DNA from 3 places in the Fundicoccus sp. Sow4_H7 genome. Region 2 is predicted to be linked to each of the others. Evidence: riboswitches for the same ligand, from Rfam matches in the RefSeq annotation. Region 2 holds a riboswitch; each other region holds the start of a gene.
What was found. Region 2 has a riboswitch for thiamine pyrophosphate ahead of ACTQ54_RS10735 (thiamine-binding protein). Riboswitches for the same ligand answer to the same signal wherever they lie in the genome.
Positions count from the first base shown of each region.

Region 1: linked by a shared signal. The riboswitch ahead of thiM (hydroxyethylthiazole kinase) and the one ahead of ACTQ54_RS10735 (thiamine-binding protein) in region 2 are both predicted to bind thiamine pyrophosphate.
Region 3: linked by a shared signal. The riboswitch ahead of thiT (energy-coupled thiamine transporter ThiT) and the one ahead of ACTQ54_RS10735 (thiamine-binding protein) in region 2 are both predicted to bind thiamine pyrophosphate.

Region 1 covers NZ_JBQKME010000001.1:596,352-607,291, reverse strand. Annotated here, with positions in the region: gene thiW (energy coupling factor transporter S component ThiW) at 230-706, opposite strand; gene thiD (bifunctional hydroxymethylpyrimidine kinase/phosphomethylpyrimidine kinase) at 703-1,488, opposite strand; gene ACTQ54_RS02675 (thiamine phosphate synthase) at 1,490-2,209, opposite strand; gene thiM (hydroxyethylthiazole kinase) at 2,199-3,026, opposite strand; TPP riboswitch at 3,083-3,174, opposite strand; gene ACTQ54_RS02665 (FAD-dependent oxidoreductase) at 3,474-5,771, shown strand; gene ACTQ54_RS02660 (YwbE family protein) at 5,894-6,088, shown strand; gene proC (pyrroline-5-carboxylate reductase) at 6,788-7,621, opposite strand; gene ACTQ54_RS02650 (hypothetical protein) at 7,764-9,341, shown strand; gene ACTQ54_RS02645 (hypothetical protein) at 9,334-10,056, shown strand; gene ACTQ54_RS02640 (NAD(+)--rifampin ADP-ribosyltransferase) at 10,161-10,907, opposite strand; gene ACTQ54_RS02635 (DsrE family protein) at 10,933-10,940, opposite strand, start outside.
Region 2 covers NZ_JBQKME010000013.1:15,181-26,120, forward strand. Annotated here, with positions in the region: gene ACTQ54_RS10715 (AraC family transcriptional regulator) at 75-911, shown strand; gene ACTQ54_RS10720 (NAD-dependent epimerase/dehydratase family protein) at 945-1,685, shown strand; gene ACTQ54_RS10725 (NAD-dependent epimerase/dehydratase family protein) at 1,930-2,685, shown strand; gene ACTQ54_RS10730 (1-phosphofructokinase family hexose kinase) at 2,704-3,627, shown strand; TPP riboswitch at 3,682-3,783, shown strand; gene ACTQ54_RS10735 (thiamine-binding protein) at 3,866-4,159, shown strand; gene ACTQ54_RS10740 (ABC transporter permease) at 4,134-4,919, shown strand; gene ACTQ54_RS10745 (ABC transporter substrate-binding protein) at 4,921-5,910, shown strand; gene ACTQ54_RS10750 (ABC transporter ATP-binding protein) at 5,912-6,634, shown strand; gene ACTQ54_RS10755 (biotin transporter BioY) at 6,624-7,160, opposite strand; gene ACTQ54_RS10760 (biotin--[acetyl-CoA-carboxylase] ligase) at 7,150-8,160, opposite strand; gene ACTQ54_RS10765 (amidase) at 8,263-9,768, shown strand; gene ACTQ54_RS10770 (M24 family metallopeptidase) at 9,855-10,940, opposite strand, start outside.
Region 3 covers NZ_JBQKME010000015.1:57-10,996, forward strand. Annotated here, with positions in the region: gene ACTQ54_RS11205 (TatD family hydrolase) at 379-1,092, opposite strand; gene thiT (energy-coupled thiamine transporter ThiT) at 1,089-1,652, opposite strand; TPP riboswitch at 1,689-1,794, opposite strand; gene ACTQ54_RS11215 (hypothetical protein) at 1,936-2,112, shown strand; partial or broken gene ACTQ54_RS11220 (NAD(P)-binding domain-containing protein) at 2,197-2,785, shown strand; gene ACTQ54_RS11225 (MBL fold metallo-hydrolase) at 2,860-3,777, opposite strand; gene ACTQ54_RS11230 (DUF4153 domain-containing protein) at 3,797-5,518, opposite strand; gene ACTQ54_RS11235 (redoxin family protein) at 5,663-6,148, shown strand; gene ACTQ54_RS11240 (ferredoxin reductase family protein) at 6,387-7,724, shown strand; gene ACTQ54_RS11245 (SDR family NAD(P)-dependent oxidoreductase) at 7,746-8,513, shown strand; gene ACTQ54_RS11250 (hypothetical protein) at 8,729-8,881, shown strand; gene ACTQ54_RS11255 (hydantoinase B/oxoprolinase family protein) at 8,957-9,340, shown strand; gene ACTQ54_RS11260 (AAA family ATPase) at 9,881-10,940, shown strand, end outside.

The DNA of each region.
Region 1 (10,940 bases), on a different contig from region 2:
AGGCGCTTCAGAAGTCCCATCACCATAGAATATATGGCCGGCACCTTCGTAAATATTGAGATGAACGTCAGTGTTTGCATGGTCTGCGATGATTTACGCCATCAATGATGACAGCCACAATTGATTATCATCTCCTGCGAAAATGAATATGTCACCCATAAAGTTTTCGACTTTGATACGCGCCTCTTCCAACTGATCGCCTAAGTGTAAAGCGTTTTACTTTTCAACATCAATTGATATGCTTATTAGACCAATTCCCTAATGCTCTTACTGCAAAGTAACCTAACACAGCCCCAACCATAGCTGAAGGCAAGAAAAAGGCTACATAGTAAAAAGGATTATCGATATCTAAATTTAATAAATATCGCATCGGATAAAAGTACACAATAGCTGAAATAATACCTGATCCAATCATTTCCGTTAAAGCCGTCAAAAGATAATTGTTGGTCTTTTTAAAAACAACTCCAGCTAATAAAGCTCCAATCCAACCGCTCGTGGCGATAAAAGTTCGCCCGCTAACTAGCATTCTTAAGCCACCCGATAAAAAGGCTGACAAGGCATTATACCACGGCCCAAGAACCACTGCCCCTAATACATTCATCATGTGTTGGGCAGGTGCCATATTTGGAAATACCAAAATAGTCGATAACACAAATGACAAGGCGACAAACAATCCTAATTGAGTTATTTTACGCGTGCGACTCATCTTAATCCATACCCGTGATCCAACGGGCCCGAACCACGACCTAAATCCAATTGCGCCTCAATCGCTGCCGTTAAGTATTTTTTTGCTTTATCAATACTATCGGTCAATAGATATCCTTTTGCTAAATTTGCCGCAATGGCCGACGACAAGGTACATCCCGTCCCATGCGTATTAGGATTATCAATGCGTTTATTTTCAAACCAATAAATATCACTGCCAACTGCCAAAACATCAATTGCTTCTTGATTTTTTAAGTGTCCACCTTTAAGTAAAACGGCGGTGTTAAAACGTTTAGACATATTAATGGCGGCTTCTTCCATATCACTAGCGGTCTTTATTTGGATTTTTTGAATGCTCTCAGCTTCTGGAATATTAGGGGTAATTACAGTGGCTAAGGGAAATAATTCATGGTAATAAGTCGTTGCATTGTCCTGATCGAATAAACTCGCTCCCGATGTCGCTACCATAACTGGATCAATAACAATATTTTCAGCTTGGTATTCTTCGAGGACGTTGGTCATCGCTCTAATGGATGCTGCATTACCGGCCATGCCAATTTTAATTGCATCCGGACGGATATCGTCAAAGACAGACCGTATTTGCGCTTCTAATAAGTCGGCTTCTAATACATAGGCTTGTTGGACGCCTGTCGTATTTTGTGCTGTTATAGCTGTAATGGCTGACATACCATAGACATCATTGGCTAAAAATGTTTTTAAATCGGCTTGAATTCCTGCGCCGCCTGAAGAATCAGAACCGGCAATGGTTAAGGCTGTTTTCAATTTATTTATTCTCCCTTGATAAATTTGTCCATGTATCGACAAGTTCTTTAGCTGCTAAGTAAGGATTGGAAGCCGAAGCAATGGCTGAGATGACAAAATAACCATCAATCCCTGTTTGATAGAGTTCAGGCAAATCACCTACTTTAACGCCGCCTCCAATGACTACTGGAATCGGACTTATCTGAGCTAATGTTTCAATTTCACTAAATGTCCTAAGTGTAATGGCCTGATCATCTCCGTCGTATCGGCCGGCATCTTTTTTAGTATCCGTTGGATGTAATGGTCCCGCACCAAAATAATCGATAGCAGAAGTGTCAGCATTTTCGACGTAGTCAATGAGATATTTACTTGAAGCGGAAAGTCCAACGATGGAATCTTCACCTAAGTATTTGCGGCAGAGATCGACTGGAATATCTGTTTGACCAACGTGAATGCCATCGACTTTATACCCCATTTCGCGGCAGGCTAACACGATGTCAAGGCGGTCATTGACGACAAGGCTAACATCATCCGCTTTTTTCATTTCTTGAATAAGAGATGCTGTCGCATTAGTCAATTCTATGATTTCTTTGGGATCGCTGTTTTTAGCACGAATTTGAATAAAAGAAATCCCTGCCTCAATCGCTTCTTTAATGATACTTAAAGTATCACGACCTAAAGTATTTTCAGGCCCAATGACAAGGTAATGCGTGAGATTAAATTTTTTACGATTATAGTTCATTGTGAAGGTCCTCCATTTTAAGTGGGTGCTGGCTAATCTCATCGGCAGATAAATTAAATAAAGCGTCTAAAAAATGCATGAAAAATGTCCCAGGACCTTTAGCAGTTTGTGCTGCATTTTGGCCAGCCAGATTAAAAGCATTCACAGCCGTAATCGCCGCTGTCATGGGATTGGCATCCGCTAAAAAGACTGACATCACACCACCAAGCATGCAGCCCATGCCCGAAATAGTCTCCATCCAATCAGATCCGCCATGAGAACGTATAATTTGTTTTCCGTCCGTGATTAAATCAATCGGACCTGTCACAACGATAACAGTCTTAATGTGCTGACCTAACTGAATCGCTGCTTCCTTAGCGGCTTCGACTGGATCTTGGCTATCAACCCCTTTTAATTGGTGAGCAGTCTCAATAAGTCTCCACATATTGGCCAAACGAATGATTTCGGACGCATTGCCTTTGATGATGGTCGGCGGATGGTCATGGATAAAAGCAATCAATTCATTGTGCAATTGCCCTTTCCCTAATCCTACCGGATCCAATAACCACGGCTTATTTTCTTTTTTCAATTGAAGGATGGTTTGCGGAACTAATTCACGGTAGTGTTCGCTTAATGTTCCTAAATTAATATACATCGCTGCACACTTCTCAGCCAACCTTCTACCTTCATCAGCTAAAAAGAACATAGCAGGCGACCCCCCCACTGCGATTTGTGTATTTGCCACCGCCTGCATCGTAACCTTATTCGTTATCGACGGAACCAACGGCTTACGATCCTTCGTTATCGTGACAAGCGTGAGTATAGCCTCCTGATACATTCGCTTTCCTCCCATAAAAAAAGAGCAACCCACTAGGATTGCCCTCTTCGTTTAAATAAATATCTCCTAAACTATCCCTGTCCCAGCATTACCTGTTCAGGTTCAATGAGTGTAATCTCAGCTTTTTAAAGCACCCCAAATTATTTAAATGTTGTACCACTAACCTTACCTATTAATACAATTTTTGTCAATTATTCTGTTATAATAGGATGGTAAAGTTTTGATTATTATAAATTTAAATAATTGGACATCTCCAGTAAATATTCGATAATCAAAATTTTGCGATTGACACTTATAAAATTTATTGATATACTTCTTGTGAAAATATTACCAAGGAAGGAGGATAATTTCGATATTTTCTTATAGCAAGTATTAATTGTTTATATTTTTTGTGCATGTTTGTGAGTTTTTGAACATGTATTATTTATTAGGAGTGAAAAAATTATAATGTCAGAAAAAAATCAAAATAAATTCAATAAACTTATATCCTTTATTTGTATTGCTATCGTTGCAATATTAGTCGGTCAATCTGCTCTAACTCATGTAAGTTCACAGTCAAATTTTGTTGCAACAGGCGCAAATCAACCAGCAACAGATGACATTACTTGGGATTATGAAGCAGACGTGGTGGTAGTTGGAGCTGGTGCTTCTGGTTTAACTGCTGCTTTGAAAGCATTAGATGATGGTGCTTCTGTTCTGTTAGTCGAAGCAAACTTTGACGTTGGTGGACACGTTGCAGTTAGTGAAGGTCAATTTCACTCAGGTGGTGGCACGATTGATCAACAAGCATGGGATATTGAAGACTCAGCAGACTTGTACTACTACGATCATACACGAGGAACTTCGATTAACTCGCGCTATAACGACCCCGAATACACACGTTCCATTGCGAATTCCATGGCTGAAACTTATGATTGGTTAATGGACAATGGGATTAAAACCTTAGATGTTGAACCAATGGTTCGTGCTTATTACCGTGATGGTGGTAACGATGGTGATAGCGTAGGACGTATGACATATGTTGATGCTTCTGATTGGGAAAATACTTATACAGGTACTGAAGCTGCTGGTATCGGGATTAGCCGACCTTTAGAACAAACTTTACGTGAAGAAGGCGCACAATTTCTATTAAACTATCATATGGATAAAATTTACCGTGACGGTATTTTTGAAGGTAATGTTACAGGGATTCAAGCAAGCTACTCACCGACTATCTTACCTGGTGAAACAGAACCACTCCAAAGCTTAATGAGTGAAGGAAATATCGAAGAAAATAGAGAACTTGTAAATATTAAAGCCAATAAAGCTGTGATTATATGTACAGGTGGTTCAACAGGTAATGTTGAGTTTAGAACGATGTTAGACCCACGTTTAGGAGAATACTTAGATGGCCTAGCTGGTATGCCATTCTCGGACCAAGATGCTTCAGGTGAATATGCCGCTATGGAAATTGGTGCTTCACTTGGTAGCTTAGGAAACTATACTTCTGTTGTTGGTGCTAACATTACTGCCCCACAACGTTTTGGTACACAATATGGATACGGTAGAGGTTGGAGTGAAAAAAGTGTTATTTGGCCACTCGTTCGTACCAATGGTATCGTACCGGATTACAACAGTTTAGTAATTGTTAATATGGTTGGTCAACGAATTGGTAACGAAGACCAATATGCTATGAGTCAAATGAATACTGCTCGTGAACCATTCTTCGATCAAGCTTTAACCGGGACATTTATTGACCTTGAAGGCGATGGCAATGCGGAAGCTTACGGTGGACCACTATGGGCAATCATGGACCAAGCAGCTGTTGAACGCAATGGCTGGGATATGGATGCAGAAGGCGTTTTAGACTACGAAGAAGGCTATGCTTTTAAAGCCGATACTTTAGAAGAATTAGCCGATCTGATTGTTAATAAATATCACGAAGATATCGAAATGGATCCTGCAACTTTAGTGGATACTATTACACGCTACAACGGATTTATTGATGCTGGTTACGATGAAGATTGGCAACGTGAAGAAACACTTGTAAATAAAATTGAAGAAGGTCCTTTCTATGCACTATGGGCTACTCCAAGCATGCACGATACACTAGCAGGAATTCGTGTAGATGCAAATATGCAAGTGATTGATATTTACGGACAAACGATTCCTAACTTATTTGCAGCCGGTGAAGCCAGTGGTGGAATGCGTGTACACGGTCTAGGTCGTGTCATGACAAGTGGTTATGTAGCAGGACGTGCTGCTGCTTCAGTTGATGAAGAGGGTTTTGCGACAGCTGATACTTCTCTTAATCCAGACTATGCTGGTTCAGAAACAAATGATAAAACCAAGACAGATAAAGCTGAGTACTTCTCACAGCGTGGTTTAAGCCAAGGAACAATGACACATTCTGAAAAATTAGCTGAAATCGAAGAATGGAAACAATCAGCTGATGCAGAGGTTGAAGAAGATGTTGAAGAGACAGAAGTTGAAGAAGTTTCTGAAAATGTCTTTGAAGGTCAATCAAATAATGGTTTTGGCGGCCGTGTAAGAATCCAAGTAGTTGTTGAAGATGGTCAGATGACAGATATCCAAATCGTTGAACAAACTGAAACTGTCGGTATTGGTGTCGAAGCCTTACATGAAATGGCAGAAAAAGCATTAGAAAATCAATCGGCAGAATTGGACATTGTTTCTGGTGCTAGCGTTTCTTCAGAAGCTTTCATCGAAGCTTTAAAACAAGCTATGGAAGCAGCAGGTTTGTAATCAAATATATAAACATTATAACGTAAGAATCTCTTGGTTTGAGATTCTTACGTTTTTTGCATGTTTGAGTAAATTTCGTTAAAATATAACATACTAAATCGTGATTAAAGGAGATATTTATTATGAATGGAACAAAGCGTATCGATATTCAAATTGGTGCAACGGTTAATGTTGTCAGAAAAGCGGATCAACGCACGGGGAAGTTAACGAAAGGCGTCATCGCTAAAATTTTAACCAATTCCGCGAGTCATCCGCATGGAATTAAAGTGATGTTAACGGATGGCACAGTTGGGCGCGTGAAGGAAATTGTTGGGTAGACGAGGACTTGAAATAGGCTTCTGCGATTCAATGAGGAACCAAACTGGTACTCGTCTGGAAAACGAGTTTAATTTTTTTACCTCGTGGCTTCATGCTTTTTACATATTTTTGTGGTCTTTATCCGACTATTTCATACGACCGCGAACAAACCGCTCGGATGAAACTACCTTTTCAAACGAGCGCGGACAAACCGCTCGGATGAAACCAGCTTTTCATACGACCGCACAGCAACCGCTCGGATGAAACACACTTTCCATACGACCGCACAACAACCACTCGGATGAAACACACTTTTCATACGACCGCACAACAACCACTCGGATGAAACACACTTTTCATACGACCGCGAACTAACCGCTCGGATGAAAACACCATTTCATACGACCGCGGACCAACCGCTCGGATGAAAACACCATTTCATACGAGCGCGAACTAACCGCTCGGATGAAACACATATTTCATACGACCGCGGACCAACCGCTCGGATGAAACACACTTTTCATACGACCGCGATAGTAAGTCGTAGAATTTGTATAAATTATGGAGTTATCGTAGGCATGAAGTAGCCAATCGTTTCCTCAACTAATACCAAAAGTGACTTCATTGCTGCGACGAGTTGAAATCTTTAGCCTCGTTTGCAAAACGAGTTGAAAACAATACCCTCGCCGCCTCACAATTTTCACACCATCTAATACACATTATCTATTTTTGGCAGCTGTTGCAAACACAGCGTTCATCACGGTTGCGCGGAAGCGATCGTTTTCTAAACTATGGATGCCGGCCATGGTTGACCCACCGGGTGATGTGACCATGTCTTTCAACTCGCCTGGGTGTATGCCGGTTTCCAGTACCATTTGCGCTGCCCCTTTCACCATTTGGGCCGCAAACTCATAAGCATCCTTGCGTGCCAATCCTAACGCCACTCCCCCATCAGCTAAGGCTTCGATAAATAAATACACATAAGCAGGTCCTGAACCACTCACGCCAGTAAAAGCATCGATTAATGCTTCGTCAATTACTTTGGCTTTACCGAATGATTCAAACAGCGCCAACACTGTCGCTGTATCATTCGCATCAATCCACTCATTCAAGCACAAGGCCGACATGCCTTCGCCAACAATTGCCGGTGTATTGGGCATCGCCCGCACAATTTTTGTTTTTTCAGGGAGATATTTACTTAAAAATGCAAGAGAATTGGTAGCAGCGATTGAAACAATGATTTGCTTCTCAAACACAACTTCTTTAATCGCCAATAGGACATTTTCGACCATATTCGGTTTGATTGCCAAAATCAGCACATCAACTTGCTTTGCGACTTCCACTTCGCTATGAGCCCCCGTAATTCCATACAGATTTTGCATTTCCTCTACAATCGGCGCGTACACATCATAAACAAAAATATCCTCGCGCTCCGTCAGCCCAGCTTTCAACATCCCTTTCAGCATCGCCTGCCCCATATTTCCCATTCCAATAAAGCCAATCTTCATTAAAATCCCTACCTTCTTCATAATAAATATCTCTGCTAATAACAAAATGACTTCTGATATTTATTTAAATGATACAAGAAGTTGAAACTTTTGTATATGCGAAAAGGCTTCTGAATTGAAGACAATGCGTTTTTTTTATATAGTACATTTAACAAACAATTGCTTTTGAAAGGAATGGTGACTGGTTTTGAAGAAAATATTGTTAATCATATTGATGAGTTTTGGATTAAATATCACTCATGTTAATGCACAAAGCTATTCGGCTGTATTTAATGCAGATTACGATGGCAAGTCGATCCCCTTTTCCTATGATGGACTTTCCAACCGTTTGGCCTATGAAGTTTTGACTGCTTTTGATCTTGAACTCTCGCAAGAATTAATGTCATTAACGGTTGATCCAACTAAAAGCTCTGCGGTGACGGTTCCGCTCAATCTTCCAATCAATGCAACGGTTGGTTTTCATTCGGGAATAAATAACAGAGGCGACGGTTTTTATATTTATCAAACCATTCGTGCGGATGACTTATTAGATTTTGAAACCATCTCAACTTTATTAGAAATAGTCGATCCTAGTATTAACTTTGAAGACTGGGAGACATTTTATGACCAATGGGCAAAAGAACCCGATAAGAATCATAATCAGACGATTGAAAATCATGAAGCCTATGCTACAACCTTAAATGATGCAAATAACGATCATGTTTTATTTTTTGAAACCCGCTTTAATTTTCCGCTTTCGATGTTTGATGATGACAATTTAGTCAATTTAGTCGGAAGTTGGTATGATTCCGATTTAGGTTTAGGGGATATTTATTCAGAAGATTATGAAGGTGAGACAGTTTATGTGAATCGGGCATATATTAACCGGATTTTAGACCAGCTGGAACAGTTGTTTAATCTAGAAACGTCAGAAGCGCACATTCGTTCATGGGGAAATAGTGTCTATTTTTATGCGACCGAGCTGGCTGAATTGGGACGTTTGAATGAATTGTATTTGTTTTCAGGCGCAACTCCGACAGGTGATTTTCTCGAAATCCGTTTTACAACAGCTTTTGATGCCGATGAAATGCCGGATGATGATGAAAAACTGAAGTTAAATGAAGCCTACTTTAATTTATTTGCTAAATTATTGGATCCGGATTTATCGGAGGAAGAAATTGCAGTCGCTTATGAAGAATTCTCGCTTGGGGTGGATACCCAAATGGGTGAAATCAATATTCGTGCAAATGGGTTTACTCCAAACACAATAAGTCTGTCACGGAAATTTTCGGAGGAGCAAGATGCAACATATATTTCATCTGTGCCCGAAGAACATGCGAATGAAGTCTTAATTGACGAAAATAGCCAACATCTCGCTGAAGTACTAGTATTGAATAATCCAAGCAAAATTTACGGTGAATTGACCGCAACGGAAACATCACCCATTTTCAGTATTAATAATAATATACTTGAAGTTTTCGAATCCAGCCTTTCCGACTACCTAATAAATATCCCTGCTTTTAAAGAAAAGCTTGAAGTTACTGGCACAGTTAGTAGTCCTGCTTTTGATAATTGGCTGGTTGTTGAAGCTACGGAAAATGATATTTATGATTATTATTTGCTTTATTTAGGAGATGGATTGATTGAAGTTGAAGGCGACATTGAAATAGTAGGCCAAAATCTTGGCATGCAAAATGGTCAAAGCAAATCATTAGTTATCATTCCTGAAAACATCCTACAAAATGGTGAGATTATCTACCCTGCAGGAGGCGAAAATAATGAGTAAAAAATATAGCTTTAGTTTGTTGGCAATCGTGCTTATAGCAGCGGTATTTATTGGGTTGGCAAAAAATGAAACAGATAAATCTATCCTTGCGACTTTGCCATACGATGATAATGCCTTAAGGATGGAGTTTAATAATAGCCAGCGACTGGTTAAACTACGTGTTTTTCAAGAAGAAAATCACGATATTCCTTATTTTGAACAGCTAACTGAGCAGCAATTAATGGAAAAATCCATGGTTGAAGCCTATGATTCAGTCGCTCAAGACATCAATCAACAGCACTTAAGTGTCACGCAGGCAAGTGTCAATTTTTCAGGTAATGAAATTATAATTGATGATGTGAGCTATCCCTTCACACAGGAAAGGTCTCAATCGGGCGGATTTGACTATGCCTTGGTAGATGATAATAATGGCATCCTTACGAATGAAAATTTAAACCATTTAGCCGATCAAGCCAGGCCAAGCTATTCTGAAAGAAATGACGCCATCTGGGGTCTTGTTTGGCCTGCGCTAGCTATTTTTGTCCCCTTCACAATTATTGGTCTTCTTTTGTTATTTAACTTAGAAGCAGCCTCAAATGGTTTCGTTAATTTATTTATTAAAGGTTCAACTGCCGGACCGATGGTGATATTTATGTTAGCATTATCTGGCCTTATCTTGATTGTAGTTGGTTTTGCGATGGTGTACTTTGCTTATGACGGGTTTACTAGGCTTTAATAAAAGAAAGTCAGGCGCAAAAAATAAATAACAGAAACCACTATGTCATTGACGAGATAGTGGTTTCTTTTTTTTTGCCTTTATTGTCACTCAATCTTTAAAGCCTAATTTATGATTTCACCATGATTGTGCAACAATTTTCCTAACCATTCATCCCGCTGATATTTATTTAGCTTTTCAAGATCTTGAATTTCTCCAATGATTTTTAATAACGCGGTTGAGCGGTAAGATTGGGTTAAATTGCCCGGGAATTTTTGGTCGGTCAGATTGGGATCGTGTTCAAAATCGCCCGTTGGCTGCACAATATAAACGCGTTTGTCGCCATCCCCTCTAGCTAACGTTGCCGCTAAGATCGCCCCATTCATATTGGCGGTGAAATAAATGTGTTGCATGATAAGATCTGACTGATAATTGGAATTTAAACCAGGCGTTAAAAAACTGCCAATCGGTAGGTCAGCACGCGTCCCGTGAAAAAATGGACCCTTGTCAAAAATAATGCCATGATATGACTCCGCTAAGAAACGGCTCTGTTCCGCTTTCCCATGTTCGGCCAAAGCTTCATAACATTTGGCAATTTCTGAATATATCGTATAAAGTGCCGTTTTCGCCCCATTATCGCCCGAATTCATGGCAAAATTTAAAGAAGCAATCATCCCTTCAAGTCGTTTTGGGATGTCATCTTGCATCCGCGCCAAATGAAAACTAGCAATAAAACGTTCAAAATCATTGCGCGCAGTTTCCAAAGCTTCTTGAAATTTCGCAATAGCCGCTCCCCTATCGCCCGCTGCCTCGAGTCCGAGCCCTGCCATGCATAATTTTACGACATCATTATTTGGATCAAACACATTCATTACCTCATTCCTAAGTAACATTCTTTTATGGAC
Region 2 (10,940 bases):
TTTTTAGTCATTTATTTGATACGATTTTATGCCTTAATTGTAGTATAATAAGAAAAGACTTAGGAGGTGACTGAATGAACTATTTTAACAGTCAAACATTTAATATCGATATACTCTATGCCTTTGATTCATGGAATGAAGAAGGAAATCATAACAGTTTACACCACCATGATTTTTTTGAGATCACTTTGATGTTAGAAGGCGAGGCAGAATATTTTATTGAAGGGGTAGAACAAACCGTTTACCCTGGGATGGCACTTTTGTTCAATCCTGGACAAAAGCATTCTGAAAAACAAAAAGTAGGTACCCACTCACATCAGCTCCATATAGGGATTACGAATTTTTCAACAAACCTCCAGCAAAGAAATCATATGCCTAACCAACAAGTGATTATTCACTTAACTACTTACTATCAACAAGTTTATGATCGGGCTTGGAGCATTATTCGTGAGCTGAATGAGCAAAAGCCAGACTACCAACTTTATTTAAAAGCTCTAACCATGGAGTTAATGATTTTACTAACGCGACAAATTACTGAAAATAATCAAGTAAACGCCAGTAATTTAACTAAAACAGAACAAAAGCAAAACTTTTTAGTGGAACTTGCGATTGCTTATATGAAGAAAAACTACCAAGATGAACTGACGTTAGAAAATATTGCTCGTGAACTTCTTGTTAGCCCGACTTATTTGTCTAAAATATTTAAAGAAAAAACGTCCATGAGTGTGATCAGTTATCTAATCAGCATTCGCTTAGCCAATGCCGCTGAACGTTTAGCCATTGAAAATAGTTCCATCAAAGATATTGCCCGAGACGTCGGTTATCAAGACGTCTACCACTTTTCAAAACAATTCAAAAAACATTACGGCGTGGCACCTTCTAAATACAAAAATACCCTCGATAATAAATAACGCTGATTAATTCAATGCATGGAGGTACTGACAGTGAAAAAGATTTTGATCACAGGAGCAGCAGGGAGTATTGGGCAAGCATTGGTCAAACACTTAATGACAAGATATGAATTATTAGCTGTTGATCAATCTTTTGAAGCAGTAGACGATAGTATTTTTCAAACAACTGATACGAAGGTTTTGGATTTAAATCAAGCCAGCACTTGGGAAGGATTATTAGATGAAGTTGACTTTGTTATTCATCTAGCTGCCAACCGTAGTCCTCAAGCAGCTTTTGATGATTTAATTCAGCCTAATTATTTTATGCCCTATTATTTATTTGAAGCAGCAAGAAAAGCTAACAAACTTCAACGGATCATTTACGCCAGTTCAAGTCATGCAGCAGCGAATTATCCAGTTAATAAGCAAATTAAAGTGAGCGATGAACCGCGCCCAACGAGTTACTATGGTGTTTCAAAATTATTTATGGAAGATTTAGCGAATTATTTTGCTTACCACTATCAAATAGAGTCCATTGGCATACGTATTGGTAGCTATAAGGAAGAAAATCAAGTAAGACCATTAAAGAGTAATCAGTTTTCAAAAATGCTGGATTATCGCGATTTTAATCATCTAATCGATTGTTGTTTAACAGCTGACTTATCTCAACCAGCGATTGTTATCAATGGGGTTTCAAATAATGCGATAACTAGATTAGACTTAGAGTCAGCCCGTCAATTAGTGGATTACCAACCAACTTATGATGCTTTTGACCCCTATGGAATGTCTAAGTAGATAAAGTCCACAAAAATGTGTAAAAATCATGAAAGGACGAGGCTGAAGTTTTAAACTCGTCGCAGCAATAACGCCACTTTTGGTATTCGTTGAGGAAACGATTGGTTAATTCATGCCTACGACGACTCAATCAATTTACGCAGTCTCTAGGGCTGACTCCCTAAGCAGAACTAAGTGCTTTAAATTGATATTTATTATATTATTGAATAATAGATAATGACACTTTATTGATGGAGGGAATTAAATGAAGAGAATTTTAATAACGGGTGCAGCTGGAACGATTGGCCGGGCTTTAGTGCAGCATTTAAAATCAAGTTATGAACTGCTAGCTGTGGATCAAGGTTTTGAAGGTGTAGAGGCTGGGCTTTATCAAGGAATTGAGACGCGAGCCTTAGATTTGGATGAAGAAAATAGCTGGAATGGTCTCTTAGATGGTATTGATGTTGTGATTCACTTAGCGGGTGAGCCAAGTCCGGAAGCAACATTTGAGGCATTGATCCAACCGAATTATTATATCCCTTATTATTTATTTGAGGCAGCGACGCAAGCTAAAAGCCTACAAAGAATTATTTATGCCAGTTCGATTCATAGTACGGGCAATTACCCTGTGGATATGCAAATCAAAGTAGGTGATGAACCACGACCGACTAGCTATTATGGTATTTCAAAGTTGTTTATGGAACATTTGGCTAATTATTATGCTTACAACCATCAAGTAGAATCTATCGGTATCCGGATTGGCAATTATATTGCTGAAAATGAAAGCGTTGAATTTACGGGACAGGTTGCTCAACTTGCTGAGATTCTTCATTATCAAGATTTTAATCACTTAATTGATTGTTGCTTGGAAGCAGACTTGCTTCAGCCGACAATTGTCATTAATGGGGTTTCCAACCATGCAATGCCGCGCTTAGATTTAGAATCTGCTCGTCAATTAGTTGGCTATCAACCGACTTATGATGCGTTTGAAGCGTATTTGAATACCAAAAAAAGTAAGTAGCACTTTAGGAGGGAAGGAATGTTTTATACTATCAGCTTAAAACCAACATTGGATTTAATTTTAGAAACAGAATCGATCCAATTTGGACAAGAGAATAAAGTTGACCGCCATCGTTATGATTTTAGTGGTGAAGGCATCAGCGTGTCTCGTATATTGAATAAAATGAACCAACGAAGTATTGCGACAGGTTTCTTAGGAGGTTTTACCGGGCAATATATTGTTGATCAATTGAATGAAGAAGGCATCGAGAATTTCTTTATTCTTCATGAACGTCCAACATCCATCAGCGTTGATGTTCAAACAGCGGATGGATTGACGACATACAAATCACCCGAATTTGAACTGAGTGAAGAAGCTATTCAAGAATTATTGGAATACCTAAGTGGCCATGTTACGGCCGATGACATGGTAATTATTAGTGGTGAATGTGTCCAAAATCAAATGGATAACGTGTGTCAAAAAATAACGGAACTATGTCAATATAATCATGCTGAAATTATCTTAGATATTCGTCCGATTTCGATGATGGACTACTTAGCCTATCATCCATTCTTAATGACGCCTACCATGAATGATCTTAGAGAATATTTTGATGCAGAAGTTGAGTCCATTGAAGAAATCGTTCAAAGTGCTAAGAAATTACAAGAACGTGGTGCCAGAAATATTCTTATTTCACACCAGTTACATGAAGCGATTTTACTAACGGAAGAAGGAAAGGTATTTATTAGTCAAGCAGCTATTGTTGAAGGAATGAGTGAGTTAGGGGTACGGGATTCCTTGTTAGCTGGTTTTGCTAAGGCATATGTCGAAAGTAAAGACTTGTCGACAAGCCTACAATTTGCTACAGCTGCGGCTTTAGCAACTTCTTTATCGGTCGACATTGCTGACCTAGCGAAAATTGAATCGTTTGTCGCTCAGATTTCTCTGTATGAATGGGAATAAATATCTGTTTTTTTAATTGTATTTGTAATTTTTTTCAAAGTTTGCTAAGATGTATCTACGCACAAGGGGTGCCAATCATTGGCTGAGATGGGTAAAACCGAACTCTTTAAACCTGATTAAGTTAGGACTTACGTAGGGATGTGGGGAGATATTTTTATCATACAATCGAGTTAAAAGCTCGTTTGACCTGCTTTTTTTGCGTACGCTTTGTGCGAAATAAAAGGGAGGTTATTTTTTTATGCCAAAAGCGAGTATTGCGCTTCAAATTTTGCCGTTATATACAGAAGAAAAAATCAGTTTGGATGCGGTCGATCGGGTGATTGAATTTCTTCGTAAAGAAGCAGCTCATGCGGTTGTCGGACCGTTTGAAACAACGATTGAAGGAGATTTTCACGATTTAATGTCTCTTTTAACACAAGCAATCGAAATAGCTGGCGAAGAAGGGGCTGCTATTTTTGCTAACGCTAAAATTCGTTACCATAAAGAAAGGCAGATGTTAAGCTCAGATGATAAAACAAAAAAATATCATTAATCGTCATGCACCGCTCATTCTAGGTGTAGGTTTGATATTGTTGTGGGAATTAGCGGCTTATTTTGGTTGGTTACCACGTTTCATTATCCCGAGTCCTTCATTAATTTTTCAATCTCTCATTGAAGATTGGAAAAACTTATTGTTTCATAGCAAGATTACATTGATACAGGCGTTTGTAGGTTTAAGTATTGGCATTGTTTTAGCCTTTTTCTTAGCGATATTCATGGATTTATTCGAATGGTTACAAAGAGCCTTATATCCTTTACTGATTATCACACAAACCATTCCGACAGTCGCTATTGCTCCCATACTCGTTTTATGGTTGGGCTACGATATGACCCCCAAAATAGTTTTAATTGTTATCACCACCTTATTTCCGATTGTTATTTCAATTTTAAACGGCTTTGCCAACAGTGATCAAGAAGCCATTCAATTGCTGCAGTTAATGGGAGCAAATAAGGTTCAGATCCTAAGCCATGTCAAGTTACCGGCAAGCATGCCTTACTTTTTTTCTGGTTTAAAGGTCAGTGTTTCCTATGCTTTTGTTGGTTCGGTGGTAGCGGAATGGCTAGGTGGTTTTGAAGGCTTAGGGGTCTATATGATTCAAATGAAAAATGCTTTTCGCTATGACCGTATGTTTGCGGTAATTGTTGTGATTTCATCCATAAGTTTACTCTTTATGTGGGTAACACAACAGATTCAACGGCTATGTATTCCATGGCTTTATCATGATAAAAAAATAACGATTTGGAGTCGATAAAATGTTAAAAAATGTATTAAAATATCTTAGTGTTTTAGTTCTTGCTGGAGTGTTATTGTCTGTAGCAAACCCAGTTGTTGAAGCTCAAAATAAAATTGATTTCATTTTGGATTGGGTACCCAATACCAATCATACAGGCTTGTATGTTGCTTTAGATAAAGGTTATTTTGATGATGCGGGAGTTGAAGTGGACATTAAACGTCCCCCTCAAGGAAGTACAACTGAATTAATCGGACTTGGACAAGCTGCTTTTGGGATAAGTTTTCAAGATTCACTCGCCCATCGTTTAGCAGCTGGTTTGCCAGTGACAGCTGTTGCGACCATTTTAGAGCATAATACATCAGGGGTATTATCCAATAAGGATGCAGGAATAATAGACCCCTTACAAATGACTGGTCATTCTTATGGGACATGGAACGATCCGATTGAATTAGCAATGCTAAATTATATCATTGAGAGTGAAGGGGGGGACTTTGAAGAAGTCCAATTAGTTCCTAATCAAGCCGACAATTCAGTGATTGGTTTAGCTAATAATATGTTTGATTCTGCTTGGGTTTACTATGCATGGGACGGCATTATGGCAGACCACCAAGGCGTGGAAACAAACTTCTGGTATTTTAAAGACTACGCTAGTGAGCTTGATTTCTACTCCCCGGTGATTATTGCTAATAATGATTATTTAGCAGAAAATCCAGACGAAGCCCGTGCGGTCATTCAGGCGATTAAAAAAGGTTACCAATATGCCATGGAAAATTCAGAAGAAGCGGCTAACATTTTAATGAAATACGCACCAGAATTAAGCGAACAGGCTGACATGGTGAAAGAATCACAAGAATGGATCAGTGACCATTATGCGTCAGATATCGACAATTGGGGCTACATCGAGGAAGAACGTTGGAATGATTTTTATCATTGGTTATTTGACAATGAATTAATTGAAGCAGACATTACTTTAGAACCACGCTTCACTAATGAATTTTTAGGGGAATAAAGTGTTAACAATTAATGCGTTAAATCATAACTACAATAAATATCCCGTTTTAAAAGACATTACTTTAAGTGCTGAGTCAGGTCAAACTGTTGCTATTTTGGGAACAAGCGGGGTTGGAAAAACGACCTTATTTAATCTGATTGCAGGAATCTTACCAATACAAAGCGGAACAATTGAAATTGAAGGTAGTCAAAAACTTAAGGAAAAAGTGGCTTATATGTTACAAAAAGACATGCTACTTGCCCATAAATCCATTATTGAAAATGTTATGCTACCGATGCTCATTCAAGGTCAAAGCAAAAAAGAAGCGCGCAAAAAAGCGCGCGCTTTACTCGAACAATTTGATTTAGATGAGTGGGCGGACTATTATCCGAAAGCCCTGAGTGGCGGGATGCGGCAACGAATTGCCTTCATTCGTACCACAGCTTTTGATCGAGATTGGTTATTATTAGATGAAGCTTTTAGTGCATTAGACGCCATTACCAGGCGTCTAATGCATCATTGGTTTATGGATTATAGAAAGCAAATCCAAGCTTCAACATTACTCATTACGCATGATGTGGACGAAGCTATTATTTTAAGCGATAAAATTTATGTTTTGAAAGGTCAGCCTGGAGAAATTGTTGCGGAATTTCATATTAATATCCACAAAGATAATTTTGAAGAACTGATCTTTTTACCTGAATTTTTAGATTATAAAAAACAATTGCTCGCTATTTTATAAGCTTAATCAAGCGTCGACTAGCATAAGCCGCTATAACGATTTTTATAAAATCACCAAGAATAAAAGGCGCGAACCCAATGGCGATCGCTTCATTGATTGATAAGGAAGTTCCAGCCATTATTTTGAGCATCCATACCATATAAGGAATCCCAATTAAATAAATAATAATATTGGCAGCTAAACCTAACAATATGAGTGATAGGATAGAACGCAATTGGTAGCTTTGTCGTGTATAACTGACGAGTAAACTTACTAAGGGGAAGGACAAAACAAAGCCAAATGTAGGCATGACAATGGATGCGATACCTCCCGTTCCGCCAGCAAAAACAGGTATTCCAATTAAACCAATTAATAGATACAAAAGACTGCTCCCAACAGCGATATTTATTGGGGAGATAAAGGCGATTAATAAAATGGCAAAGGTTTGTAGGCTGAAGGGAACAGGACCGATTGGAATGGTTATCCATGAACAAACGATTAAGAGGGCAGTCATTAAAGGGATGCGGCTGATGGCTTTAACGGTCATGGGGCGTATCCTTTTTTGCGAACTGCTGGCTTGAAAGTGAAATTTCGTTGCTGATGAGTGCTCTTTTTTGGCCGTTTTGTTCAACTATTAGGTGACCTAGGTCATTAACTGAACGGATAATGGCTGAGGACATTGTTTGATCGCGTTCTTGAAAATAGACGGTTTGGTTGATTCCTAAGAGATGTTGGTTATAAATTCCTAAAAAGTTTTTTTGATCTAAGTTCAAATGAAAGGCATAGAAGTTTCTTAAATAATCGGCTAACAATTGGTTTTTATTAAAGTTTAAAGGAAGTTGTTCGCCGAATATGGTACCAGCTACTTTTTGTATATCTGTAATGGCAGTTTGAAAGCTCCCGGCTAAATTAAGGCCAATTCCGATAATAATATATGCGACTTCACCATTTTCTAGATGTGTTGAAGCCTCGGACAAGATACCCGCAACTTTTTTACCTTTATAAAAAATATCATTGACCCATTTGATCCCGATTGCTTCGTCGACATATGGCTCTAAAGTTTGAACTAAGGCTGCAGCCGCTGCTAAGGTATATAAAGGGATTAATGGTTTATTGGCTGGATCAGGCTTGAAGGCAAGGCTAAAATATAAACCATCTTTTAATTCAGAATAAAAAGATTTCCCTACTCTGCCACGACCTTGATTTTGTTTTTTAGCAATGATGAGCTGATTTTGTTGGGTTTTGATAATATTTTCTTTGGCGACATCATTTGTGGAAGACAGCTCTTCAAAAACTTGGACAGACAAATCGGGTAAAAAAGGCTCAATCCGTGCTTGAATTTGACTAGCATGGAGGGAAGGAACTGACTGGGTTAGTAGATAGCCCTTTTTATGCTGTGTTTCAATTTGATAACCTAAAGTCCGTAGTTGTTCAATAATTTTCCAGACCGCATTGCGCGAAATACCTAATTTGTCAGCGATATATTGTCCAGATATCGGTTCATTAGGATGTTGATATAAAATCGATAAAATATGAGCTTCATTCATAGCGAATCTCCTTGCATTCAGAATGTATAGAGGGTAACATAAAGAGAAACATTGGTCAACTAAACAATTGAATTGGTTGACGCAAAATAAGGAGTGAATTGGATGTTTACCGAAGATGCTTTATTTTATGCTAAACAAATAAAAGCCAAAGAAGTGACTGCTGAGTCGCTCGTAGAAAAAGCGCTAAATCGCATTGAGGAAGTGAACCCTATCTTGAATGCGGTCACGGTCGTGCATGAAGAGGAAGCCATAGCAACAGCTAGGCAATATGATCAGTATTTTTCACATTTAACGGAATTACAAATTACGGAACTCCCAGCGTTTTTTGGTGTTCCCATTTTGTTAAAAGACTTAGGACAAAGTCATAAGGGGCATGTTTCAGCGGGTGGCTCAAAATTATTAAAAGAGGCTGTGGCTTCAGATAATGATCATTTTGTTCAATCGGTTGTGGATGCAGGTTTTATTATTGTTGGAAGAACCAACGTCCCTGAATTAGGTTACAAAAATATTAGTGATTCAAAGATGTTTGGAGCAGTTAATAATCCGCTGGATTTAAAACGCAATGCGGGTGGGTCAAGTGGTGGAGCTGCAGCAGCGATAAAAGCTGGGATGGTTCCTATTGCAACAGCAAGCGATGGTGGAGGTTCGATTCGAATTCCAGCAAGTTTTACTGGATTAGTAGGTTTAAAACCTTCAAGAGGAAGAATTCCTGTCGGTCCTGGTGGTTATCGCGGTTGGCAAGGCGCTTCAGTTAATTTTGCCTTAAGTAAATCTGTTAGGGACAGCTTTGAGTTGTTTAAAGCCATACATACGATGCAGTTAACTAGCCCATTTCATTTGCCTAAAATGCCTGAAACAGAGCTAGTTCCTTTAGACCGACCTCTAAAAATTGCCTTTTCGACTCGCGTCCCTAACTTAAGTCCACTTGATCCACAAGCCAAAGCCTTGGTTGATCAGACGGTAGACTATTTAAAAGAATTAGGACATGAGCTCGTTCCGATTGGTTTTGAATATGATGGAATTGAAGCCATTCAATCCTACTATAAGGTGAATGGGGTAGAAACCGTTGTAATGATGGAAGAAATCGAAGCTGCCCTTGGGCGGCCAGTGACGAAAGAAGATGTTGAATTGATGACTTGGGCTATTTATCGTTCAGGCGTTAGAGTGTTAGCAACTGATTATTCGAAAATTTTAGCCTTATGGGATCAATTACGTATTGATTTAGAAACTTTCTTCATCGATAATGATTTTGATCTATGGTTAACCCCTACTAATAATGGGGTGGCACCTCACCACCATCAATTAGATGTTACGGATGAAACGGCTAGAGACCTTGGTAATATAGATGATTTTTCTGCCGATGACCAGCAAAATCTCATTATGGAGATGTTTCATTCGAGTTTAAGTTTAACACCTTTCACCCAACTTCAAAACTTATCCGGCCACCCTGCGATTAGTTTGCCAATTAAAACAAAAGAAGCACAACTACCGATTGGTGCTCAATTTACAGCCAAAATCGGCCAAGAATACCTCCTGTTCCAACTAGGACAACAAATGGAAGATGCTGGATATCTAGATGGCAAGGCAATTGACATAACAAAATCATAACAACAAAATCCGCTATAAACAGTGTTTATAGCGGATTAATATTTTGAAAACTTATATGACGAAAACCATCAAAAGTAAGCGGTTATTTATTCAGCTTTATTAACATCTAAGATTATTGCTTCTTTTGTCACATGGTTTAATACTTTGCAACCATCTGCCGTTGCAATTACCAAATCTTCAATTCGAATTCCTAATTCACCGGGTAAATAAATACCTGGTTCGATTGAGAAGACATGGCCTTCTTCAATCAATTGATGGTTACTGGCACTTACATCCCCTGCTTCATGCACATCGCGACCGATAAAATGCCCTAAGCGGTGGGTAAAATACTCGCCATAACCTGCCTTTGTAATGATATCTCTTGCAATACCATCGATTTCAGAAAATGGGATGCCTGGTTTAATGGCAGCAATGGCTTCTTCGTTGGCTTGTTTGACAATATTGTAAATTTCCAATGCTTTATCAGAGGGTTGACCATAAAAGACCGTTCGAGTCATATCTGAAGCATAGCCTTTGTAGCTACTCCCAATATCAATGACAACAGAATCTCCGTAAACGGGCATTGTTCCGTCTGTTTCATGATGCGGGTCTGCTCCGTTTGCCCCGAATGCGACAATCGGTTCAAAAGAAAAACTATTACCACTCAGGGATAAATAAATATCTTCAAGATGACCTTTGAGTTCTTTTTCAGATAAACCTTTTGCAATGAGAGCTATGAGTTGTTCCATTGCTTGATCATTTAAGGCAGATGCTTGCGCCATTAATTCTTGCTCTTGTGCTGATTTAATCGCACGCATATCATCGACTAAATGAGATTGATTGACTGCTTGGATGCTGTTGTCAATGGCTAGTAAATCTAGTAAGAAATGACTTGGCCATAATTTATCGATGCTGGTTGGACCGACAGCTAATGATTGAGCGATTTTATTTAAAATTGGGTCGCCATCATTGTAGTTAATGACTTCAATGACGTCTTGTAAGTCTTGGTCTAATTCTGCTGTTGGAAACAGTCGATTAAGATATAGTTGATGCGTATTTTTATCAGCAAAGATGATGAGTAAAAGTAGGCGTTCACCCGGCTGGGTGTGATAAGCTGTGAAATAATCAATACTTGATGGATCGCTAATCACTTGATTAGCAATGCCTGCTTCTCGCATTTTTTCTTGTAGTTG
Region 3 (10,940 bases), on a different contig from region 2:
TACACGAACCTGTTATGGGTTTCTTTATTTGTCGCACTTAATTTTACAATTCATCTTTTAAAAAAGTAATGACGACATTAAGATAAAAGCATTTGTTCATTTTCTTGAATAACACCAAAAGCCACCAGCTCTCATTGAAATGCTAATGAGTACGGGTGACTTTTTTAGTGTTTTTTAATCTTAATTAGACCTTTATTCAATTACATCGATTCTTCACAGAATTTCCTTCCACAAAAAACAATTAGTCTCTTACCTCGACATAACTCCAAAAATTTCAGCCGAAGCTTGACTAAATTGATACGCTCCGACGCTGTTAAACAACCTAAGCTAAATGTGATTGAAATATCGGATGTGGACAAATTCGAAGAGTAAAGGTATTTATTTGAGTTGTTCCATTAATAAACGCCCACCCACTTCCAACTCAGTCGATGAACAACTTTTCAATTGAGCCACATAGGCTTGAATTCGTAAGATTTCATCAGGCCAAGATGGCGTACCATTGACCCACTCTAGGGCAGTAGGGCCATCGGTTTCAAATAATAACTGCTGTGTTGGAATAAGATTAATCAGCTGATCGGTCAAGGTTGAATGCCCTGCATCAACAGAAATCGTAAAGAAACAGCCTAGCTCCAAATAATCAGTCACCAAGTCCAAAGGCCCACTATACCAGTGAATAATTTGACCATGTAATTGGTGCTTTTGTAGCAAGGCAAGTACTTCTTTTTCAGCTCCTTTTGTATGGATATTGCAAATATTTTGGTGCTTCTTTGCCTCCGCTAGAAAGTATTCAAAAACTTCCAATTGACGCGGGTAAGCCGTTGTATCTTCTGCCCAGTGGAAGTCTAAACCAATTTCACCGATGAAATCACAATCCTGAATGTAAGGTTCAATATTGTCTAAAGATGTAGTTGGCGTCACCTTCCAAGGATGAATTCCGAATCCCTTTAAGATGAGTGGATGGTCTGGAATGGATTGATAGTCAGACACAGACTCACTAACCGCTAAAGTTGTCATGTTTAAGCCTTCAATGTCCGCTAATGCCTTCTCCAGCGATGGATAATGACTGAGGTGATCATGGGCATTTATTATCATGCCAATTCACCGACAAATAATTGCCGAGCTTGCCGGTACAGAAGCAATAAAGCTAGACCAGCAATTACTGTTGTGACAATGACAGATCCTCCGTTAAATACAAAGGAATAAAAGCCAACAGACCAACCTTCTGGAGCAAACCGACCCCAATAATAAACCCCAGTAATAAAGTGCCAGAAGTAACGAGCTAGAGTCCCGATAAAAGTACTCAAAAAGATATAATAAGTTGCTTTCTTCTGATTTCCCGAAGCGGTTGCCTGTTGAAGTGCCGGAGCCACAATTCCTGCTAGCCCATTAAAAGCAAAAGCTACCGGATAATCTAACACCACTTGCACAGGGTGGATAATTGAAGCTCCGCCTAGAATAATCGTCAGTAAACCCCATAAAAGCCCAGTAAATATCCCTGCTTTCCACCCTCGACGCAGACAAAACAACGTAATGGGAATCGAGCCCAAAGCGATATCGAAGCCCGTTCCTTCGATAGGAAACAGTGAGATAATAAAGGCCAAAGTCGCAATCAACCCAGCCTCTATATAAACAGTTAACGAATTTTTTTGCATAAAAATACCCCCTTTGATACACAAAGGAGGCTTAAGTCTTCTTAAGTCTGCAATCCCTCCGCACGTACTAACGTGATCAGGTAATAAGAGTCCCGGCATACATCCAGTCTCAGTCACTCTAGTGACTCCCCTTTGCTTAGATGATATCATAGCTCATAAAAAAAACGTTGTCAACCTCGATGTTATATTGCCCCCTCCTACAGATGATACATATAAAGATTGTGGCGTTTTCTATGGATAAATTAGTAAGATCCTTTTCTTTAATGATGAGATATTTAATTTGATGGATGATATGAATTTAAATGATGCCTACTTTCGGACAATTAATGAATCAATGGGGTTTACTGATATTAAAGATCAAGTTAAGATTTGGTCAATTCCATCTACTGTTTTATGGGCTGTTGCTACGATATCCTTATTAATCTTGAATGGTTGTGTGGTTAAATTAATTATTATCTGATTTAAATTCTATGCTAAAAATGATACGATTGAGCTATAGATGATTTTTCTTAAATGAGATGTAATATTGAGTAAGCATGATATTGGAGTAATCGAAATGGCAGTGATGGCAGAAAACCCGGATAAAAATTTAAAGCTTGAAACAACCCTTGAATCTTTGGTTGAATCGTTAGAAAAACCTCGTAAAGTGATTCTAATGGTACAAGCTGATAAAGGAACAGATGCGGTCATCCAACAAGTTCTAACATTCTTAGATAAAGGTGATATTTTAATTGATGGTGGAAATACATACTTTAAAGATACGATGTGACGTAACGAAGAATTAGCAGAAACTGGGGTCAACTTTATTGGTACTGGGATTACTGGTGGAGAAGAAGGTGCTCTTAAAGGTCCAAAAGAACTTAATTTTAGATGACTACTTTAAAGATATTGTTGAAAACTATCGTACAGCTGCCCGTGATATTGTTGCTTTAGGTGTTCAAAATGGTATTGCAGTCTCTGGTTATGCTTCAGCCATTACTTATTTTGATTCATACCGTTCTGAATATTTACCAGCCAATATCATTCAAGCACAACGTGACTACTTTGGTGCACACACATATGAACGCGTGGATAAAGAAGGCGTGTTCCATTTTGATTGGTATGGCGATAAAGGCGAAGAGCAATGGGATTAAGTTAGAAATTAATAAACAACTAAAAAACGTCTGTATCTTATAAATGAGATACAGATGTTTTTTTACAGTTATATCTATTCAGATGGTTTTTGAAAAGGGATGCGGCGGTCTTGTTTATCAGTCCAAGGGATAGGACTAGTTTTTTCGCGTTCCATGTAATCGACGATTGTTTCACCTTTTTCATCGAACTGGACCACGGCGTAATGGGGATCGTGATAAAGGAACAGTTTGTAGCCGTTGGTGAAGGCATCGTTGAGCCAGTGGGTCTTGGCCGCAATGGAATCCATAGGATAGTCATCGTTGGCGCTTACCCACAGTGGATTGCGCTGAGCATGGTTCAAGAATATATCGCCTAAATGGAGCATCACTTCATTATTTTGAATCAGCTTAATTGCTGCATGACCACGGCTATGACCGCCCGTATGATGCATCGTAATCTGGGGCGACACTTCAAGGCTGTTTTCAAAAGTCACCACTTGTTCTTGAATCGCTTCCCAATTTTCCTTCAGATAAGTCCCACGTGTTCGAGTATTTGGATGGCGGACTTCGTCCCATTCAATGGCTGTCATATAAATTACCGCATTGGGGAAGGTCGAAACAATCTCACCGCTTGTTGGATCAAGCCTAGTTAAACCACCAGCATGGTCATTGTGCATGTGGGTCATCATGACAAAGTTGATATCTTCTGCACTTAAACCGAGTTCGGCTAACGAATCCAACATATGATTGTCTTTTAGAACCCCTAGATTGCGATGTTGTTTGGCATCCAATTTTTCCGTACCAAGGCTAGCATCGATCAAATAATTTTTGCCATCGTGCTGGATTAAAATCGGGTCTGTCAACTCGATCAGCTGATTGTCCGCATTTGATGGATAATAGCGCGACCAGACAACTTTTGGGACAGGACCGAATGACGTCCCTCCATCCGTTGTCTTATCTGCACCATCCAACCAAGTTAATTTTATATCGTGAAATTGATATGAATAAGTCATTCAAAAAGCTCCTTCTTTTTTATTTAAAATTTAACAAGATATAAACATTTCCACTATAAGCACTGGACGTACTTCTTAAGTAGACAGCAACTATTTTCATTTCAACCGCTTCATTGGCGACCGTCATAATTCCCTGTTCGGGAGTTAAACCCTCTTCAGCCCCTTCTAGCGCTTGTTCGAATAATTCCTGGGAGTCAAATTGCAATATCTCTTCACCAGCTTCATTTGTTAAGTTAATGACAATGTATTTATCTTCATTTACATAAGACTCTAAAGTAAATATCCCTTTTTCATCTTCAATCTCTATCGGATCAATGTGATCATACCAATTTAGCACCAGGAAATGATCAAAACCTTCGATATCAATCGTTGGATACTGATCCCAGTTCCAATTAACCGACTGAACAACATTCGTTCTGCGATTAGAATTGAAGTAGGTTGGTTCAAAACCAAAGGTCTCTTCAAAATCAGCATAGAAATTAAAATTATCCCCCAGCAGATCGGTCTGATAGTCATTTTCATCGAGATATAGAGCGAGTTTTGTAATCGCGATCGCATCCGCTTCGTCAAGTTGCGCATGAGGGGTAATTTGATTGCCATCCCACATCTGATTTTTCTCTAAAAGCCGAACCAGCTGCTTCTCATGGTTATTCAGACTCATAGTAAACGCATCAAGTGGCGGCGTAATCGAAATAACAGCCATCACTAACAGCAGAGCAATACTCCACCAATGCATTTTTTCTTTATTCAAACTAAATATCACTGCCGCAACCGTAGCAAAAACCCCAAACAAAATCACAAAATAGCGACCAATGGTTAAGCCGTTGGTTTCTATTCTTAAGATGGAAGCAAGTGTTTGAAATAACACGATGGGAACCATGACTTTAGGAAACCATTGTTGGTAAAGACTGATATATTTATTTGGTTGAAGATTAAAGGACAACAGATAAATAATAAAACTGATGATGGCATAAGAAACTAAAAGAGGCTCTAATAAATTATTCGTCCAGAATGGTCCAGAGATATTTATTAGGAGATAAACAATTAGGATGGAAGTGTAAATTAAAGTGATTGGAATAATAATGTATTTGAGTAACACTTCGAGAAAGCGCGGGACCGTGATGACTTGCTGGCCGTCAGGGCTCGGCGTGAGCGCGATGCAATAAAGTGGGACGACAAAGCACCAAATAATGTTGAGGGTATGAGTGACCAATTGGTAATCCAGTTCAAAAAGCAGCGTACTGATGGCGATGTGGATTAATAGGAAACCGAGCGACAAAATAACCCCGAAAAGTAAGGCAGTAAAAAAGTTTTTGATAAAGGCTAATAGACTTTGATGAAAGGGGAATTCGGCATTTTGGATGGTTGGAATCCATATAAAAGCTAAAATGAGTGCAAAAATAATGACGGCTGTTTTGACAGAAAATCGCAAACTCTCGATGGGAATGGGGGCAAAGAGAAAGGCGAAAACCGCCGTTGCTATTAGAGCTAACCCCATCAATAAATATCGCCGGTTTTTCTGCGCGGCAAAAAAGCGTTCGAATAGCATTTGTCCAACAGTTGCCAATAGTGTTCCTGCCATAAAGCATATCAACCAGCGCTCAGAAATTTTTTCGGAATCCTCAAGATAGATGGCGTTCGCAATGGTTGCGAATAATAAAAATAAATAACTGAGTGGAAAGCGCCAGATAGACTGGCTCACTTTGTTAAAAGAGTGGGAAATCTTTTCTTTCAAGCTCATTAAATCAATCCTTTCACCATTTCCTTTGATTATAAAGTGCTTTCATCAAGAGGTCAATTTAATCAGCTAAATCAGATAAACGTGACAAAATCAGGAAGGTTGACTAAAATGGTAGTGAATATAAAAATAATTGAGAGGTGCTTCATGCAAATAAAACGTGGCGATCAAATTATTAACTTGGTAGGTCAACCTTTAGCGGTTGGCGATGCATTACCAAATGTGGAATTACTCAATCAAGATAGACAAGCGGTTCAATTAGGCGACTATATTAATGGCGTATCCGTCATTAGCATTGTTCCCGACATCAACACTAAAACCTGCAGTATTCAAACGAGTCGCTTCAACCAACTCGCGAATGAAAAAGACTACCCAATTATTACCTTGAGTAACAACCAGCCAGAAGACATCGTAAACTGGTGTAGTAGTAACGACGTAGATATGGTATACTTGTCCGATCTTAATGGCCAGTTCAGTCAGGCTTCAGGATTGTTGATGGCAGAGTATGACAAATTAGCCCGGACAGTCATGGTAGTCGATGATGATGGCGTGATTAAGTATATCGAAATTGTAGCCGATATGCGCGACGAACCAGATTACGGCAAAGTGTTAGAAGCAGCCGATCGGTTGTAATAATATATAGATAGAAAAAAGTGTACGCATCTCTGAGTAATCACGATGCGTACACTTTTTTGTTGTTATTAACTATTTTGAGTTATTAGTAAATTAAATTAAAAATAAATCAATATTACAAGTGCAAACGTTTTGACTCAGTGGCTTTATAATGTTAACATTTTTTTGTAGTTGAAGGTTTATTGAAGTCAAAAAACTGTTGTGTTTTGTGTGATATTTATTAAAAGGAGAAATGCACATGAGTAAAAAAGCTTTAAAATGGTTTTTCCCAGGGGTTGCTATACTGATGTTTGTGACCTTTTTAATTGCCTTATTGTCGCAGTATATTCCGCCAAATTTTACAGAGTTATTGTCCAATGTAACAGGGACATTGTCGTTTTGTATTATGCTGACACTGGTGTTGATCGCTGTGCGGCCTAAGGCAATCGAACGTCGACTGGGCTTAACGACAATGTATGAAGTGCATGCTTGGATGGCAATGGTGTTGCCTGTCACGCTTTTGATTCATGTATTTATTCGCTGGAGTGGTTTAGAAAATGTATTGACGCTGAATTTGTCGGACACATCACTTCTGGGATATGTTGGTTTGATTGCTTTGATTGTTGTGATGTTGACCGGGATATTTGTTTTATCGGATACGATTATTAAAAAATCCAAGCCACTGATGAAGTTCAAGGGTAAGGCTAACCGAAATTTTCATTTGTGGTTGCATCGTTTGGCGATTGTGAGTGTAATTGGGATACATTTCCATGTTTATCATGTGGAGTACCTTTTGGATAATACGCCATTCCGTTTGTTAGCGACATTTTATACAGTCGTTGTATTAGGCTGGTATCTGATTTACAAGATTCGCCTAGGGCAATTGCCTCGATACGAAGTGGTTCGCACAAGTAAGCCATCGCCTAAAATTCATGAAATGGAATTAAAGCCAGTTAATGGTCAGCGTATGGATTATGTTGCAGGACAATTTGGTTTCTTTCGCTTTGTGGACTCAAACGTTGCTAGTGAAGCTCATCCATTTTCCTTTGCTTCGTCACCTCGCTTTCATCAAGATTCGATCATTGTGATGATTCAAGAAGACGGGGATTTTACTAACACGCTAGAAGACGTGACTGAAGGTGACAAAGTGACGATAGAAGGGCCTTATGGTGACTTCTATCCTGAAGAAGTCCGTCATTCTAACGATCCGATGGTGCTTTTGTCGGGCGGTATAGGCCTGACTCCGAGCCTGAGCGTCCTTCGTGAGGAAATCGCCAAAAATTCTGATCGTCGCATCGCCTTCGTTTGGGGTGTCGGTTACGAAAAAGATCTCATGTATTACGACGAACTTAAAGACCTTTCAACTAAATATCCCAATTTCTCTCACCATATTATCTTTAGTGAAGAAGAAGTTGAAGGATTCCCGCATGGCTTTGTGGACGATGAGTTTATTCGGAGTCAAGGTTTGGAAGAATTCTACGAGACAGCTACTTGGCATATTTGTGGTCCACCACCCATGTTAGAAGCAGCTAAAGGATTAATGGCAGACAACAATGTAACTGACGAACAATTGTATATTGAAGAATTTGCATTTTAAAAAATTATAGGAGGAACTTTAATGAGTAAATTAGACGGAAAAGTAGCGATTATCACTGGTGCCGCAGGCGGAATTGGTATTGCAACAGCGAAGTTATTTATTGACGAAGGGGCTAATGTTGCTTTAGTTGATGTGTCAGAAGAAGCCTTGAGTGAAGCAGTAGAATCTTTGGGCACTGGCGAAAACATCGTTACCATTACGGCTGATGTTACTAAAGAAGAAGACGTTAAAAACTATGTTGAAAAAACCAAAGAAGCATTTGGTCAAGTTGATATCTTATTCAACAATGCGGGTATCACAGGTGTCTTGACGGACATGGTTGATATCGAGTTAGAAGACTTTGAAAATGTTATGGGCATTAATGCTAAAGGTATATTTTTGGGCTTGAAACATGTCTTGCCACTAATGATTGAGCAAGGTAGCGGTAGTGTTATTAACACCTCATCCGTTGATGGCTTACGTGGTTCGCCAGGTTTATCCCCTTATGCAGCCTCTAAACATGCGGTGGTTGGTTTAACCAAATCAGCTGCTCTAGAAGTTGCTGATAAAGGTGTGCGCGTGAACTCAATTCACCCATCCCCAGTCGATACTGCGATGATGGAAAATATTGAATCAAGTACAGGAGACAGCACTGCAGCCAAACAAGAATACATTGATGCAATTCCCCTTGCGCGTTATGCAGAAGCAGAAGATATTGCTAAATTAGTATTGTTCTTAGCTTCAGACGACAGTGAGTTTATCACTGGCTCTCAATATCGTATTGATGGCGGTATGGGTGCACAACAATAATTAAATAAATATCACAATAATTAATCTAAAGCCAAGTCTATTCAATTAGACTTGGCTTTTTTTGTTTCTATAGCTAGCTCATCTTTATTCTCTTGCCCCTCTAAAAGGAAAGTTGGATTCTTTGAGACGCAATCTTTAAAAGTAAACTGGAAGACCAGCCACCTCGGCCACTAAATTGTAGATGAGAGGGATTAATATGAAATTAGCGACAGACATTGGTAGGACATTTACCGACTCACGAACAACAAACCACTGAGTGGATCAAAGCCAAGTGGCCAGAAATGTCAGTGACAGCGTCTTACGAAATTACCCGTGAGTGGTGCGAGTTTGAACGGACGAATACAACGGCCTTGAATGCTTATGTATAGCCAATCGCCACTTCATACCTTAACAAACTGGATTAAGAACTGAATAAACAAATCCAAGCAGACCAAGAATTCGTGATGCAATCCAATGGTGAGACGACCACTTTCAATGATGTCAAAGAAACGCCGATTACAATGGTGGAAGCTAAGCGACCAGTGCCTGTCTCCAATTATTTCATTAAACTGTTAGAAGCCGTTAATATTATTCAAAAAGCATTAGTCGACATTTTACCTCACCGTCTCATTGCAGGACACTATGCAGCAGTATGTTCAGTTGTTATTGGGGGTGTGGATCCCGATAGCCAGCAACCCTTTATGTTGGTAGAACCAACCACTGGTGGATGGGGTGCAACAGTGGATAATGACGGGCAATCTGGCCAGTTCTGCTATGGAAACGGGGAAACCTATAATGTTCCGATTGAAGTAACGGAAACCCGTTATGGTGTCCTAGTCGAAGAATAATCACTGCGGACAGAAGATTCAAACGCTGGAGCAGGGGAATTTATTGGGGTCGTGGAACAGTTCCTTCTTACCGGGCACTCAATGATAACCAATCAGTGACAGTGACTTTTGGACACCACAAGTCAAAACCGTGGGGTGTGGACGATGGTCTTAAAGGAAATTCTAATGATGCCTACATCCACCGTGCCGATGGTAGTGTTGAAGTAGCCGCCAAAACCTTTGGGTACAAGTGGATGCGGATAGTTTTACCTATGGAGAATTAAACTTATTAGATAAATAAAGGAAACTCGTTAATTGTAATTTAAAGTGAAAGAGACAGCTGTATAAACATGCACTGCTTTTTTATTGTGTAGAATAAATATCACCAAAACCTTAAAATTGAGCGAATTAAATAATTTAATTATGGTATCATTAAAATATGAGAATAATATTGTTTTATTGGGCTTTATTTTAGGTTTTGTGGATTTTGTGACTTTATTAATAATTGATTAGTGTTGGGCTAATAAGTCGAAACTCTTTCAACACTTAGGGGGAACTGGAATGAATAATGAATTTCAATGGATACCATTTTATGGGGCTTTTGCAAAGAAAATACTTGAATACAAAGATAAACGACATGAATTAATGGAGATAATGCAACAACTGCATGAAGAAGAGCCGCTACTGAATTACCTAAATTTCGATCGTGAAGATTGGTGGGAACCAAGAGGTAATGAGATTGATCCCTTCTCTATTTTTGCAACATTTAATAGGCAAATTACAGATAAAAACAGAATTCGTCTAATAAAGCGCTATGCAGAAGAGTTTAATATTAATGAGGAAATCCCTATGGAATTTAATTCTATTCCTGTTTTGAATAATTTAAATTCATTTTACTTTAATCAAGATGGAATATTATGGGATTTATTCATTGAAGCGATGAACTTTGATGAGAATGAAGGGATGTCCGAAGAATTTCAAACCTTATTTGATAAGTCTCTTTCCATAAATGGGAATGGACTGTCTAGTATCACGATTGGTTTATATTGGATTAGACCAAATGTTTTTATAAGTCTTGATAGTAGAAATGTTGAGTTTTTAGCTGAACAACATAAAATTTCTTTTAAAGCTAAAGATGTGGATGGTGAAAAGTACAATGAGTTGTTACAAACTTTAAAAATCCAAATTCCTAATACTAGTATTCCTATGATTTCATTTCAAGCTTGGCATTATACTAAAAATCGAAATAGTAAAGTAAATTATTCAACTGGGCTCTCAGTTAAAGATTGGGTTGAATTACTCAATGATCCTAAAGTATTCAATCAACAAAGCTTAGAAATAATGAAGAGATTCAAGGATTATGGAGGCAGCGCCTCATGCAGTCAGCTCTCAAATAAATATGGTGAAACTGTAAACTTTTATAATAGAGGTTCATCGGCACTTGGAAAGAGAATATATGATGAGACTCATTGTAATGTTTACAAGGAAAATGGGAAAAATCGATGGTGGCGTATTTTATACACAGCAACAGACACAGTTTCTGAAAATAATGAAATGCAAGAAAGAGATGGTACTTTCGTTTATAAATTAAGAGATGAATTAAATGAAGCGCTGAATCAAG